One region of the Janthinobacterium sp. SUN211 genome, then DNA from elsewhere that is predicted to be linked to it. Evidence: predicted binding sites of a transcription regulator. Region 1 holds the regulator's gene; the other holds the start of a gene.
What was found. Region 1 encodes LexA, which represses DNA repair genes until DNA is damaged. Its sites were predicted from a motif close to ACTGTATNNNNATACAGT; they were not measured.

Region 1 (7,111 bases):
CTGCTGTGTTAGTCGCCTTGGTAAAGCGCCAGGCCACCACTGTAATTGCCAAATTTGGTGTACTGCCCCATGAAGGTGAGGCGGATGCTGCCGATTGGACCGTTACGTTGTTTACCGATGATGATTTCGGCCGTTCCCTTGTCCGGCGAGTCGGGGTTATACACCTCGTCGCGGTAAATGAACAGGATCACGTCGGCATCCTGCTCAATAGCGCCCGATTCGCGCAAGTCGGACATGACAGGACGTTTGTTCGGGCGTTGCTCCAGCGAGCGGTTCAGCTGGGACAGCGCAATCACGGGGCAACCGAGTTCTTTCGCCAGGCCTTTCAAGCCCCGTGAAATCTCGGAAATCTCCGTGGCGCGGTTGTCGCCCGGCGTATTGGCCGACATCAGCTGCAAGTAATCGACGATGATCAGGCCCAGCTTGCCGCATTGACGCGACAAACGGCGCGATCGGGCGCGCAACTCGATGGAATTCAAGGCCGGCGTTTCATCGATGTACAACTGCGCGTCGTTCATCTTCTGGATCGCATTCGTCAGGCGCGGCCAGTCTTCGTCGTTCAGGCGGCCCGTGCGCAGGCGATGCTGGTCGAGCTGTCCGACGGAGCCCAGCATACGCATGGCCAGCTGGGCGCCGCCCATCTCCATCGAGAACACGGCCACGGGCAAGCCGCTGTCGATGGCCACGTTTTCGCCGATGTTGACGGAAAACGCCGTCTTGCCCATCGACGGACGGCCCGCCACGATCACCAGGTCGCCCGGCTGCAGACCGGAGGTCATGCGGTCGAGGTCGATGAAACCCGTGGGCACGCCCGTGATTTCACTCTGATTGTCGCGGCTGTACAGTTCGTCGATGCGCTCGACCACTTGCGTCAGCAGGGGCTGGATGGCGGTCCAGCCCTGGGCGCCGCGCGCGCCCTCTTCGGCGATGGCGAAAATCTTCGATTCGGCCTCGTCAAGCATCTGCTTGACTTCCTTGCCCTGCGGGCTGAAGGCCGTGCCGGAGATATCGTCGGCGACGGTGATGAGTTTACGCAGCACGCCGCGGTCGCGCACGATCTCGGCGTAGCGCCGGATGTTCGCGGCCGATGGCGTGTTTTGCGCCATGGCGTTCAGGTAAGCGAGTCCGCCCACATCATCGGCCTTGCCGAGCTGGGTCAGGGTTTCAAAAACAGTAATGACATCGGCTGGCTTGGAAGCGTTAACCATCTTGACGATTTGCTCGAAGATGATGCGATGGTCATAGCGATAGAAATCCTCCGCATGCATGAAGTCGGCGATGCGGTCATATGCGGCATTGTCGCGCAGCAGACCACCGATAACGGATTGTTCTGCTTCGATCGAATGCGGCGGAATACGGAGGGAATCCAGTTGCGGATCAGAGGGGGCGTTCATGGCGCGAATTATACCCGCTTCGGCGTGCTGGCAAAAATAAAGGGCTGAAATTGAGCGAAAAAAAGGCCACAAAAAAGCCGGGCGAACCCGGCTTTTCATAGTGCGGCAACGCTTGCGGGCCAGGCCCGCAGACGATTACGCGTTCGCGTCTGGAACGACAGCGATAACAACTTCCACAACCACGTCGGTATGCAGAGCAACCGAAACGTTGTGCTCGCCAACGATCTTCAGCGGGCCGGTAGGCATGCGGATTTGTGCTTTTTCAACAGCAAAACCTTGCTTGGTCAGCGCTTCAGCGATGTCGAAGTTGGTGACGGAACCGAACAGACGGCCATCAACACCAGCTTTTTGAGCAACTTGAACGGTCAGGCCGCTCAGTTTTTCGCCCTGGGCTTGCGATGCGGCCAGTTTAGCGGCAGCAGCTTTTTCCAGTTCGGCGCGCTTGACTTCGAATTCAGCCACAGCGGTTGCCGTAGCACGACGTGCCAGGCGTTGCGGGATCAGGAAGTTACGTGCGTAACCGTCTTTGACTTTGACGACTTCGCCGAGGTTACCGACGTTAACAACTTTTTCTAACAGAATGATTTGCATAGTTCTTCTCCAGGAATATCTGACCGATTAAGCGTGGTGCAGATCGGTGTATGGCAGCAGCGCGAGGAAGCGAGCGCGCTTGATTGCGGTGTCAACTTGGCGCTGGTAGTGCGCTTTGGTACCGGTCAGGCGTGCTGGCATGATCTTGCCGTTTTCTTGGACGAAGTCTTTCAGCGTGTCGACGTCTTTGTAGTCGACTTGCTCAACGTGAGCTGCGGTGAAGCGGCAGAACTTCTTGCGTTTGAACAACGGGTTTTGCTGTTTGCGTTTTTCTTTAAGCTTGAGCTTATTTTTGTCGAACTTTTTACCGAATGCCATGTCAGGCTCCTGTATCTAAAATGCGCTAGTCAGAATTGACTGCACTAAAATCAATGATGTGAAACACCAAACTCTTGCTGTTGCGGCTCTTCCTGGCCAGGAAACCCGTGAACTGATACACCCCGCCCAAGTTTGCCTGACTGAACCGGCCTGAGATTTCGCCAGCGGCTAGCGCGGCAACATCAAACTCGGTCAAACGGGCAATCCCTGCTTCCATCTGCTGCGAACTGTGTTGCAATACTGCATTCACAATCGGCAACCCTGCCGGGGTATAGCGCAATATTTCGCGCTCGGCAATGATGGCGGTTACTTGTAGCTGGTTCAGCGCACGATCCTGGTCAAGAATTAAGCTGCTGCTGCGGCTGGAGCGGCTGCTGGTGCTTCGGTGCGGTGGCTTTTGGCCGCGTCTTCGCGTTGTACCGATTTCATCATCGGCGAAGGAGCTGTTTCAGCTTTCTTCATTTTAACGGTCAGGTGACGCAACACGGCATCATTGAATTTGAATGCTGTTTCCAACTCGACCAGGGTCTCGTTGTCGCATTCGATGTTCAGGCAGATGTAGTGTGCTTTAGGCAGCTTTTGGATCGAGTAAGCCATTTGACGGCGGCCCCAATCTTCCACGCGGTGAACCGAACCGCCGCGGGTGGTTACGCTGGCTTTGTAGCGTTCGATCATCGCGGGCACTTGCTCGCTTTGGTCCGGATGGACGATAAAGACTATTTCATAATGACGCATGCAAACTCCTTCAGGTCGGATTGATAATCGCCCACCCCGGCGTCAAGACGGGTGTGGGAAGGTCAGCCGAAGATTATAACCGCCTTTTGCAAACGTTTCAATCATTCCTTCCACATGGGCCCGAAAAGCCCGCGCGCCACCGTGCTTTCCGCCCGTGGACAAGTATTTCTTGCGAAATTCGCCTAAAACACGGAAATCCCCTTGCATAGTGGGCGATACTGTACAAAAATACAGACTGTTCATATAGACAGCATTTTAGTATGCACCCACCGCTCATGATCAAGCTGACAGCACGACAAGAACAAATCCTGAACCTGATCAAGGACGCGATTGAAAACACGGGCTTCCCTCCCACCCGTGCCGAAATCGCCAATGAACTGGGTTTCAAATCGGCCAACGCGGCCGAAGAGCATTTGCAGGCCCTGGCCCGCAAGGGCGCGATCGAGATTTCACCCGGCACCTCGCGCGGCATCCGCCTGATCGGCGCCGCCGCCGAAGCGCTGCCATCGAAGGTGCCGGCAGCGCTGCTGATGTCGCTGCCCCTGATCGGCCGGGTAGCAGCAGGTTCGCCCATCCTGGCGCAGGAAAACCTGGAAGCGAGCTACAACGTGGACCCGGCCCTGTTTTCGGCCAAGCCCGACTTCCTGCTGAAGGTGCGCGGCTGGTCCATGCGCGACGCCGGCATCATGGATGGCGACTTATTGGCCGTCAAGAAGGTCGACAGCGCCAAGAATGGCCAGATCGTCGTGGCCCGCATCGGCGACGAAGTCACAGTCAAGCGCTACAAGAAGACGGGTTCCGTCATCGAATTGCTGCCGGAAAACCCGGACTTCAAGGTGATTACCGTGTCGCCGGAAGATGAGTTTGCCCTGGAAGGGCTGGCTGTCGGCTTGATGCGCAGCTGGCATTGAACCACCGCATGTAAAAAGGGCCGCAACAGCATGACTGTTGCGGCCCTTTTTATATGCTGCGCGGCTGTTTAGGCGTCCAGCGCGTTTTTGAAGTCGTCCAGCAAATCGGCCTCATCCTCGATGCCGACGGAGACGCGGATCAGCGACTCGGCGATGCCCATGCTGGCGCGCCGCTCGGCACCCATTTCGTAGAAAATCGTGTGGGCGACGGGAATGACGAGGGTGCGCGTGTCGCCGAGGTTGCTGGCGGGAATGGCAAGATTGAGACGATTGAGGAAATCGAAGCAGTCGATGCCGTCCTTTAATTCAAAGCTGAACAGCGAGCCATAGCTGCGGAACAAGTCCGTCGCCAGCGCGTGCTGCGGGTGCGACGCCAGGCCCGGGTAATGCACGGCCGCCACTCTCGGGTCCGCCTGCAGCATGGTGGCCAGCGCCAGGGCGTTCGAACAGGTGCGGTCCATGCGCAAGGCCATGGTTTCCGCGCCGACGGCGATATGGTGCGCCGCTTCCGGCCCCAGGGACGCGCCGAAGTCGCGCAAGGCCTTGGCGCGGATTTGCGCGATGCCCCACTGTGCGGGCGCCGCCTTCTTGTAATTCTCGAAAATGTTCGGATACTGCGTCCAGTCGAACACGCCCGTGTCCGTCAAGCTGCCGCCTAGCGCATTGCCGTGGCCGCCGATGGATTTCGTCAAGGCATTGACCACCAGGCCCGCGCCCACGGCTTTGGGACGGAACAGGTATGGCGTCGTCATCGTATTGTCGACGATGTACAGGATGCCCTTCTCGCGGCACAAGTCACCGATCTTCTTCAGGTCGGCGATCTGCGTGCGCGGATTGGCAATAGTTTCCACGAAAACAATCCGCGTGGCCGGCGTGATTGCGGCCGCCACATTGGCCACATCGGTGGCGTCGACGAACGACACGGCGATGCCCTGCCCCGTCACCGTTTGCCACAGGCTGTTGGTGTTGCCAAACAAAAAGGCCGACGACACGACATGGTCGCCCGCGCGCAGCAAGGATTGCACCACGGCACCGATGGCGCCCATGCCGGTGGCGAAGCACAGGGTCGCCACGCCGTCTTCCATCTTGTTGACCTTGTCTTCCAGCGCGGAAACGGTCGGATTGCCCTGGCGGCCATAGCGGAAACCCGGTTCCTTGCCCTGGAACACGGAAGCGAGCTGGCGCGCATCGGCGTAACCAAAGGCAACGGAAGTGTGCACGGGCTTGTGCAGGGAGCCATGTTCGATGCCCTTGCGGCGGTCGTTATGCAGGATGGTGGTGGTAAAGCCGTAGTTTTTTTTATCGTTCATGATCGCGGAGAAAAAAATGCCCGGCATCGGCCGGGCAGCTTACTTATGCTTCTGTTGTCGCCAGGTTCAGGTTCAGCTGGGAACGCGGCGTATCTTCGGGCGCTGCCGCCTTCGGATGGTGACGCGCATATTCCAGGCGGTCCAGGTATTCCTGCGATACGTCGCCCGTCACGTACACGCCATCGAAGCACGAAGCCTCGAAGTTGGTCAGAGCCGGGTTGACGTCGGCGATAGCCTGTTTCAGCGCGCCGATATCCTGGTACACGAGGTAATCGGCCGTGATTTCACGGCACACTTCTTCCGTCGTGCGGCCGTAGGCGATCAGTTCGTCGCGCGTCGGCATGTCGATGCCGTACACGTTCGGGTAAATCACCGGTGGCGCGGCCGAAGCGAAGATGACCTTCGTCGCGCCCGCTTCGCGCGCCATCTGCACGATTTCACGGCTGGTGGTGCCGCGCACGATGGAATCGTCGACCAGCAGCACCACTTTATCCTTGAATTCGGACGGAATCGCGTTGAGCTTCTGGCGCACGGACTTCTTGCGCGCCGCCTGGCCCGGCATGATGAAGGTGCGGCCGATGTAGCGGTTCTTGATGAAGCCTTCGCGGTATTCGATGTTCAGCGCCATGGCCAGCTGGATGGCGGCCGGACGCGAGGAATCGGGAATCGGCATGACCACGTCGATATGTACGCCAGGCAATTCGGCGCGGATCTTTTCGGCCAGGTATTCGCCCATTTTCAGGCGCGTGGCGTACACGGAGGCGCCGTCGATGACGGAATCGGGACGGGCCAGGTAGACGAATTCGAATACGCACGGGTTCAGGCTGGCATTGTCGGCGCACTGGGCGCTGTGCAATTGCTTGTCAGCATCGATGAAGACGGCTTCGCCGGGACCGATATCGCGCACGAAGCGGAAGCCCATGCCTTCCAGGGCCACGGATTCGGAAGCGATCAGGTATTCGGGACCCTGCTCCGTTTCATTGATGCCCAGGCACAGCGGACGGATGCCGTGCGGGTCGCGGAAGGCCAGCAAGCCCACGCCGGCGATTTGGGCCACGGCAGCGTAGCCGCCCTTGACCCGGCGGTTCAGCACGGTGACAGCCTTGAAGATGGCTTCCGGGTCCAGGTTCAGGCCCGTCGTCGCTTCCTGGATTTCATGCGCCAGCACGTTGAGCAGCACTTCCGAATCGGAATCGGTGTTGATGTGGCGGCGGTCGTTCTTGAACATTTCCAGCTTCAACTGTTCCCAGTTGGTCAGGTTGCCGTTGTGCGCCAGGGTGATGCCGAACGGCGCATTCACATAGAACGGCTGTGCTTCCTCTTCGCTCGACGAACCGGCCGTCGGGTAGCGGCAATGGCCGATGCCCGTCGTGCCTTGCAGCGAACGCATGTTGCGCGTACGGAAGACGTCACGCACGAGGCCATTGGCCTTGTGCATGGAAAACATACTGCTGTGATTGGTCGCAATCCCTGCCGCGTCCTGACCGCGATGTTGCAGGAGCAACAATGCATCATAGAGCAATTGATTGACAGGTTGATGGGAAACGACGCCGACGATGCCACACATGGTGTGCTCCTAAACTGTGCTACTGATTTTAAAAAAATTCAAAATTTCACATGCTGCGCGTAAGCGGCAGGCAGATAAGGCTTGATGGCGCGCGCGCCCTGCTCCGCGAGCGGGCTGAGCTGCGCGTTTTTCCAGAATGGCTGCTGCGGTATGGACGTCATGCCACACAAGATGACGGCGGTCAGCACGATCACAAGGCCCCGCGCCACGCCGAACAGGCTGCCCAGGGTGCGGTCGGCCAGGCTCAGGCCCGTCACCTTGACCAGCGCGTCGACCGTCATGGAC
Region 2 (7,111 bases), on a different contig from region 1:
TGAAGGCCCTGCTGAAAAATCCGGCGTTCAACCCGTTCGTGCCGGCCGGCACGCCATCGCCGGAAATGCAAGCGCTGATCAACAATTCGCAATTCAAAGGCTCGATCCGCACGGCATCGACCACCATGCGCGGCATCGATGCGCACGGTTCCCGTGAACTGTTCACCTTGCCAGGCGGCAAAGCCAACATCGGTATCGGCGCCGACTACCGCGAGTACAACTACGGCCAGACGCCAGATGCAGGTGCAAACACCAGCACCATCTACGGCTTCAACACCTCGCCACGCTATGACCTGAGCCGTTCAACCTACGGCGTCTTCGCCGAATTGCTGGCTCCGATCACCAAAACGGTAGAAGTGAGTCTGGCTGGCCGTTATGACTCCGTGTCGGCGATCGACAATGGCGTCATCAACAAGACCATCGGCAAGGATGCCAATGCCAATACCTACAAGGTCACGGCACGCTGGCAGCCGATACAGCAAGTACTGCTGCGCGGCTCCTACGGCACGGGCTTCAAGGCTCCGGACATGCTGAGCATTGGTCAGCCACTGGTCAACAACGGTTTTACCGGTGCTACCTGGAATTGCCCATTCCCAGGCGATGCGCTGTGCCGTGCGCCTAACAGCCAGTACAATAAAATGGCTGGTGGTAACGAAAACCTGAAACCGGAAAAATCGAAACAGTTCACCGTCGGTTTCCGTATCGAGCCTAGCTCGGCATTCTCCTTCGGCGCCGACCTGTGGGACGTGAAAATTACCGATGCGGTTTCGTCCGTGAGCGAAGCGCAAGCGTTCAACAACCCAGGCATGTACCGCGACCTGTTCGGCATCTACATCGAACCGACGACCGGCAAGCCGTACTATGCGTTCAAGTCGCTGTCGATGAACATTGGCCAGACGCATAACCGCGGTATCGACTGGGACATGACGGCACGCAAGAAGTTCGATATCGGTAACTTCACGGCTAACCTGAGCGGTACGCATATGCTCAAGGCCGACTACACCGTACCAGGCACCAAGGATCAGTGGACCAACAACATGAACTACTACGGTATTTCCGATGCCGTCACGTTCCGTAACCTGATGAAGCTCAACATGAGCCTGGAATCGGGCAAGCTGACCAACACGGTCATCGTGAGCTACCGTAATGGCTACACCGACGCTTCGGCCGAGGTGGTCAACCTGGCCACCAACGCAAAGGAAAATATCCGTCTGCACGTGCCTTCGTACACGACGGTTGACTTCCAGGGCCGCTATGCGTACAGCAAAGCAGTGACCTTGCGCGCAGGTATCAAAAACCTGTTCGATCGTGAACCGCCGCTGTCGCTGCGCAGCTCGCGTGGTCACCAGGTTGGCTACGATCCACGCTACGCAGATCCAATGATGCGTTCGTTCTACTTCACGGCCCAGTACAAGTTCTAAGTTGACCTCGTCAACCTAGGCTGAGCCGACCGAGGGCCTTGCAAACGCAAGGCCCTTTTTTTTCGTCCAAAGCCCGTCATGCCAGGCGAAGGACGAAAAAAAAGGAGCCGCAGCTCCTTTTTCGTACCGGCATGACTGCGCTTATGCAGTCGCTTCGCCGCCCAGGGCTTCGACCACGTCGGCCATCAGCTTGCTCAACTCGCCCGTCATCAGCATCACGTCGCCGTCGAAACGCTCTTCGTCGTTCTTCGTGCTCGATTCCGTTTCCTTGATCACGTCCAGCGGCTTGACGCTCTTGATGGCCAGCGATTCCGTCAGCACGAACGAAATCTTGTCGTTCCACGTCATGGCCAGGCGCGTGCACTGCTTGCCGGCCGCGATGTGGCGGCGCACGTCGTCCGCTTCCAGGGTGTGGCGCACGTAGCGCACGGTGGCCTTGCTCTCGCCCGTGGCGCGCAATTCCGTATCCATGTCGACCGTGAAGCCGGCAGGCGCATCGTCCGCCTGCAGCCATTCCGTCATCACCGCCACGGGCGAGCGCTGCACGCGCAGGCTTTCCAGCGGCAGCTTGTCCACGGCCTTGAGCAGCAGCTTGATGACTTCATCGGCTTTCGCCGGGCTGGCGGCATCGATCACCAGCCAGCCATTGACGGGATCGATCCACGTCCAGACATTGCTGCGGATGCTGAAGGCGCGCGGCAACAGCTCGTCGGCCACGCGTTCCTTCAATTCCTTCATGGCTTTCTTGCCTGGTGCAAAGCCTTGCGCTTCTTCCATCTCGGCGGCGCGGGCCTTGGCCACCTGGTTGATGACGGTCGCTGGCAACAGTTTCTTTTCCGTACCCAGCAAGATCAGCATCTGCTTGTTGACCACGTGGACCAGGCCGCCGTTCGGGCGTGGCGTATCCCAGCCCTGGCGCATCAGATCCATGCTGGTCGCCGGCGTAAATTTGTTCGAGGACAAGGCCTCTTCCAGTTGTTCTGGCGTATAAGCCCATGGTGCGGGCAGGCGGTAAATCTGAAGATTCTTGAACCACATAGTTTTTGTCTTCCGTTTGTTTCAGTAGTGCCAGGGGAACGCCATTCTACACTTTCAACACGGGAATGCCGTCAAAAGCGCGGACTGGCGCGGTGTTGTTGATGCGTGGGGAATACCGCTACAGGGCGGGAAACAGCTCCGCCTGGGCCGGCGCCTGCCGCATCGCGATGGCCGGATCGGACAAGGTCGAGATACGCACGCCCAGCAGGCGGATTTTCTTTTCAAATGGCACGCGCCGCAAGCAATCGCGGCTGGCCCGCAGGATGGCGGCAGCGTCCGCCGTGGCGCTGGGCAAGGTGATGTCGCGCGTGACGGTGCTGAAATCCTCGAAACGCAGCTTGATACCCACCGTGCGCCCCGCCAGCGACTGTTTATCCAAGTCGCCCGCCACGCGCGTGCACAGGCTTTCCAGCTTTTCCGACAGCGTGGCGCGGTCGCGCACCACCTGCAAGTCGCGCTCGAACGTCGTTTCGCGGCTGACGGACTTGGTTTCCCGGCTCGTCTGCACGGGCCGCTCGTCAATGCCCATCGCCGCCTGGCGCAGCCAGCCCGTGTACAGGTCGCCAAACTGCGTGCGCAGCATGGCCAGGTCGGCTTGCGCCAGCTCGCCGACGGTGATGATGCCCAGGGCTTCCAGCTTGGCCGTCGCCTTCGGCCCGATGCCGTTGATCTTTTTCGCCGGCAAGGGCCACACACGCGTGGCGATATCCTCGGGCGACAAAATGGTGAGTCCGTCGGGTTTTTCCAGGTCGGAACAGATTTTCGCCAGCAATTTGTTAGGCGCCAGGCCAATCGAGCACGACAGGCCCGTCGCCTCGAACACGGCCGCCTTCAGGCGCGCCGCCATGGCCGGCGCCTGCGCGCCGTGTTCCGTCAGGTCGACATAGATTTCATCGATGCCCACGTTCTGGATGATGGGGCACAACTGGGCCACGGCTTGCTTGAAGCGGGCCGAATACTCGCGGTAGGCCTCGAAATCGGCCGGCAGCAGGATGCTGTCGGGCGCCAGTTTCGCCGCCTTCATGATGCCCATGGCGGAAAACACGCCAAACGCGCGCGCCGCATAGGTCGACGTGGTGACGACGCCGCGCCCCACATAATCGCGCATGCGCGCAAATTGCCGCGTGCCGTCAATCTGCAGCACGGGCTGCTGCAGGCGCCCGCCGCCGATGACGACGGCTTCGCCGCGCAATTCCGGATATTTCAACAGTTCCACGGAGGCAAAGAAGGCGTCCATGTCCAGGTGGGCGATCCAGCGGCGCGCGGCGGGTGCTTCGGCAAGTGTGGGGGCAGATGAAATCAAAAAACACCTCGCGGCGGATCGGCTTGCCTTCATTGCGGCAAGATACTGTGCATGCATACAGTATTACCGGAAATGACCGCGGATGCAAGTTGAAACGCACGGGACCCGATGGCGACGATCAGCGGTTGCTTTTCTCAATAGCAAGATTACAATCCTGACACAACTATTCAAAGGAGTTGCCTTGTCTACAGCACATCATGCCTTGCGTCGCCGGTCCGTCTGGTCATCCATCCTGCCGGCCCTGCTACTGTCCACGCTGGCGCCATCCGCGCTGGCCGCCGACGCCACCGCCACCATCGCCACGGCCGTCGCCCCCGTCGCCGCCAAGACGGCCTGGCAGGAAACGCGCCACGGCACGGTCGTCACGGACGACTACCGCTGGCTGCAAAAGAAAGCCGATCCTGCGGTGATCGACTACCTGAATGCGGAAAATGCCTACACGGCCGCCGTCACGGCGCCGATCCAGCCGCTGGCCGACAAGGTATATGCAGAAGTCAAGGGACGCATGCAGGAAGTGGACTTGTCCGTGCCTGCGCGCCAGGGCAATTTCTACTATTACACGCGTGTGGAAGCGGGCAAGCAATACCCGATTCACTGCCGCCGCCCCGTCGGCGCCAGCGGCGCCTATGATGCGCAGGCGGTCGAGGAAATCTTGCTGGACCAAAATCAATTGGCCGAAGGCCACAAATTCTTTGCCGTGCGCGCATTTAGCATCAGCCCGAATGAACAGTTGCTGGCCTACACCACCGACACGACGGGTTTCCGCCAGTACGAGCTGCACGTCAAGGATTTGAAAACGGGCAAGTTGCTGGGCGACAGCATGCCGCGCGTGACATCGCTGGCCTGGGCGGCGGATAACGCCACCCTGATGCTGGCGCAGGAAGACGCCACCACCAAACGCTCGGACCGCTTGTTCCGCCTGGCCCTGGGCGGTGCACCGCAACAGGTCTACCACGAGCCGGTGGAGCAGTTCGCCATCCATGTGGACCGCACGCGCGACAAGCAATTCTTCGTGCTCACCTCGGGCAGCACGGACACGAGCGAAGTGCTGCTGCTGCCAACGAGCAAGCCGCAAGGCACGTTCCAATCCGTGCTGAAACGTGAAAAAGGCCACCGCTACGGCATCGAGCACCGCGACGGCCAGCTGTATATTCTGACCAACAAGGGGGCGAAGAATTTCCGTGTCGTCAGCGCGCCATTCTCCGCGCCGCAGCCGAAGCACTGGAAGCCGGTCGTGCCGCACAACAAGGATGCCGTGATCCAGTCCATCGACGTCTTCCAGGGCTACCTGGTGGTGATGGAAAAGACACGCGCCCTGAACCGCGCCCGCATCTTTGATTTTGCGCAAAAGAACTGGAAGGCGGTGCAGTTCGACGACCCCGTCTACCTGGCCACGGCGGCCGGCACGCCGGAGTTTTCCGCCACGCAATTTCGCATGTCCTACCAGTCGCCCGTCACGCCGCCCACCGTCATCGACGTCAGCATGCAGGACGGCAAGCGCACGGTGCTGAAGCAGCAGGAAATCGTCGGCGGCTTCGACAGCAGCCGCTACACCACGCAGCGCTTGTGGGTGAAGGCGCGCGATGGCGTGCAAGTGCCGCTGTGGGTCGTCTACAAGAAAGGCGTCAAGCTCGACGGTTCAGCGCCGCTGCTGCTGTACTCGTACGGCTCCTACGGCATTTCCACGGAAGCCACTTTTTCCATCAGCCGCATCAGCCTGCTGGAACGGGGCGTCATCTATGCGCAGGCGCATATCCGCGGCGGCACCGACATGGGCGAAGCCTGGCATGAAGACGGCATGCTGATGAAGAAGAAAAACACCTTCAATGACTTCATCGACAGCGCCGACTACCTGGTGCGCGAAAAATGGACCAGCCCGAACCGCCTCATCATCCAGGGCGGCAGCGCGGGCGGCTTGCTGATGGGCGCCGTCGTCAACATGCGCCCCGACCTGTTCCACGCCGTGCACGCGGCCGTACCGTTTGTCGACGTGATGAACACCATGATGGACGCCAGCCTGCCCCTGACCACGGGCGAGTACCTGGAATGGGGCGACCCGAACCAGAAGGCCGCGTACGACTACATGCTCAGCTACTCGCCGTACGACAACATTGCGCGCAAGAACTATCCCGCCATGCTGGTGACGACGGGCCTGAACGACAGCCAGGTCATGTACTGGGAACCGGCAAAATATGTGGCCAAGCTGCGCGCCTATAAAACGGACAGCAATCCCCTGCTGCTGAAAACGAATATGGGTGCCGGCCACGGCGGCGCGTCGGGCCGCTATAACGCCATCGCCGAAAACGCGTTCAATATGGCGTGGATGCTGTCGCAATGGGGCATTACAGAGTAAAGTGAAAAAAGCGCTTGCAGAAGGATTTTACCCGTCCTATAATAGCGCCTCTTCCAGACGTGGTGACAAACGTCGGGATGGTTTTCTGAGACAAGCAACGGGTGCTTAGCTCAGTTGGTAGAGCGGCGCCCTTACAAGGCGTAGGTCGGGAGTTCGAGCCTCTCAGCACCCACCAAATCAGAAAACTGTCCAGTGCTTCATGGATCAGCAATACAGATCATACGAGCTTGGAGTGGTAGTTCAGTTGGTTAGAATACCGGCCTGTCACGTCGGGGGTCGCGGGTTCGAGTCCCGTCCGCTCCGCCAATAAAAGAAAAGCCCTTTGGTTCCTGGAACCGAAGGGCTTTTCCCATTTCAGAAGCCAAAAACACGTCCATCCCCTCTCGCCTGAACATTTTTGCGCTTTTCAGCAAAAAAACTGCCATTCCCCCTCAAGAATAGTTGCACAAGCACGATAGCGCCCCCTATAATAGTGCCTCTTCCAGACGTGGTGACAAACGTCGGGATAGTTTTCTGGGTATGCGGGTGCTTAGCTCAGTTGGTAGAGCGGCGCCCTTACAAGGCGTAGGTCGGGAGTTCGAGCCTCTCAGCACCCACCACCAAACAGAAAATTATCCAGTGCTTCATGGATCAGCAACACAGATCATACGAGCTTGGAGTGGTAGTTCAGTTGGTTAGAATACCGGCCTGTCACGTCGGGGGTCGCGGGTTCGAGTCCCGTCCGCTCCGCCAATAAAAGAAAAGCCCTTTGGTTCCTGGAACCGAAGGGCTTTTCCCATTGTGGGAGCGCAAATGCACTAGAATCAGCGCTCTTGCCGACTCCGCCGCTCCTGCCTGATGCGCCTGCCCCGCAGCTTTTCCCCCTACCTCGCCCTGCGCTTGCGCCTGGCCCATCATGCTTTGCTGCAATTTGCCGCCAGCCTGGCCAGTTCCATGGAAATTCTCGTGTTCCTGGCCGGTCCCGTCCTGCTGGGCCTGCTCAGCGTCATCGCCCTG

Region 2: a site for LexA is predicted at 3,807-3,824, ahead of dinB (DNA polymerase IV). Genes of this name have one in related genera too.

The regions. Positions count from the first base shown of each region.
Region 1 covers NZ_JAPWIC010000002.1:676,203-683,313, reverse strand. Annotated here, with positions in the region: gene O3301_RS08840 (replicative DNA helicase) at 9-1,394, opposite strand; gene rplI (50S ribosomal protein L9) at 1,530-1,985, opposite strand; gene rpsR (30S ribosomal protein S18) at 2,013-2,303, opposite strand; gene priB (primosomal replication protein N) at 2,329-2,628, opposite strand; gene rpsF (30S ribosomal protein S6) at 2,649-3,038, opposite strand; gene lexA (transcriptional repressor LexA) at 3,314-3,949, shown strand; gene O3301_RS08810 (cystathionine gamma-synthase family protein) at 4,018-5,259, opposite strand; gene purF (amidophosphoribosyltransferase) at 5,303-6,826, opposite strand; gene O3301_RS08800 (CvpA family protein) at 6,865-7,111, opposite strand, start outside.
Region 2 covers NZ_JAPWIC010000008.1:140,239-147,349, forward strand. Annotated here, with positions in the region: gene O3301_RS23600 (TonB-dependent receptor) at 1-1,421, shown strand, start outside; gene O3301_RS23605 (recombination-associated protein RdgC) at 1,563-2,459, opposite strand; gene dinB (DNA polymerase IV) at 2,578-3,762, opposite strand; gene O3301_RS23615 (S9 family peptidase) at 3,944-6,115, shown strand; tRNA gene O3301_RS23620 (tRNA-Val) at 6,215-6,290, shown strand; tRNA gene O3301_RS23625 (tRNA-Asp) at 6,345-6,421, shown strand; tRNA gene O3301_RS23630 (tRNA-Val) at 6,639-6,714, shown strand; tRNA gene O3301_RS23635 (tRNA-Asp) at 6,771-6,847, shown strand; gene O3301_RS23640 (hypothetical protein) at 6,953-7,111, shown strand, end outside.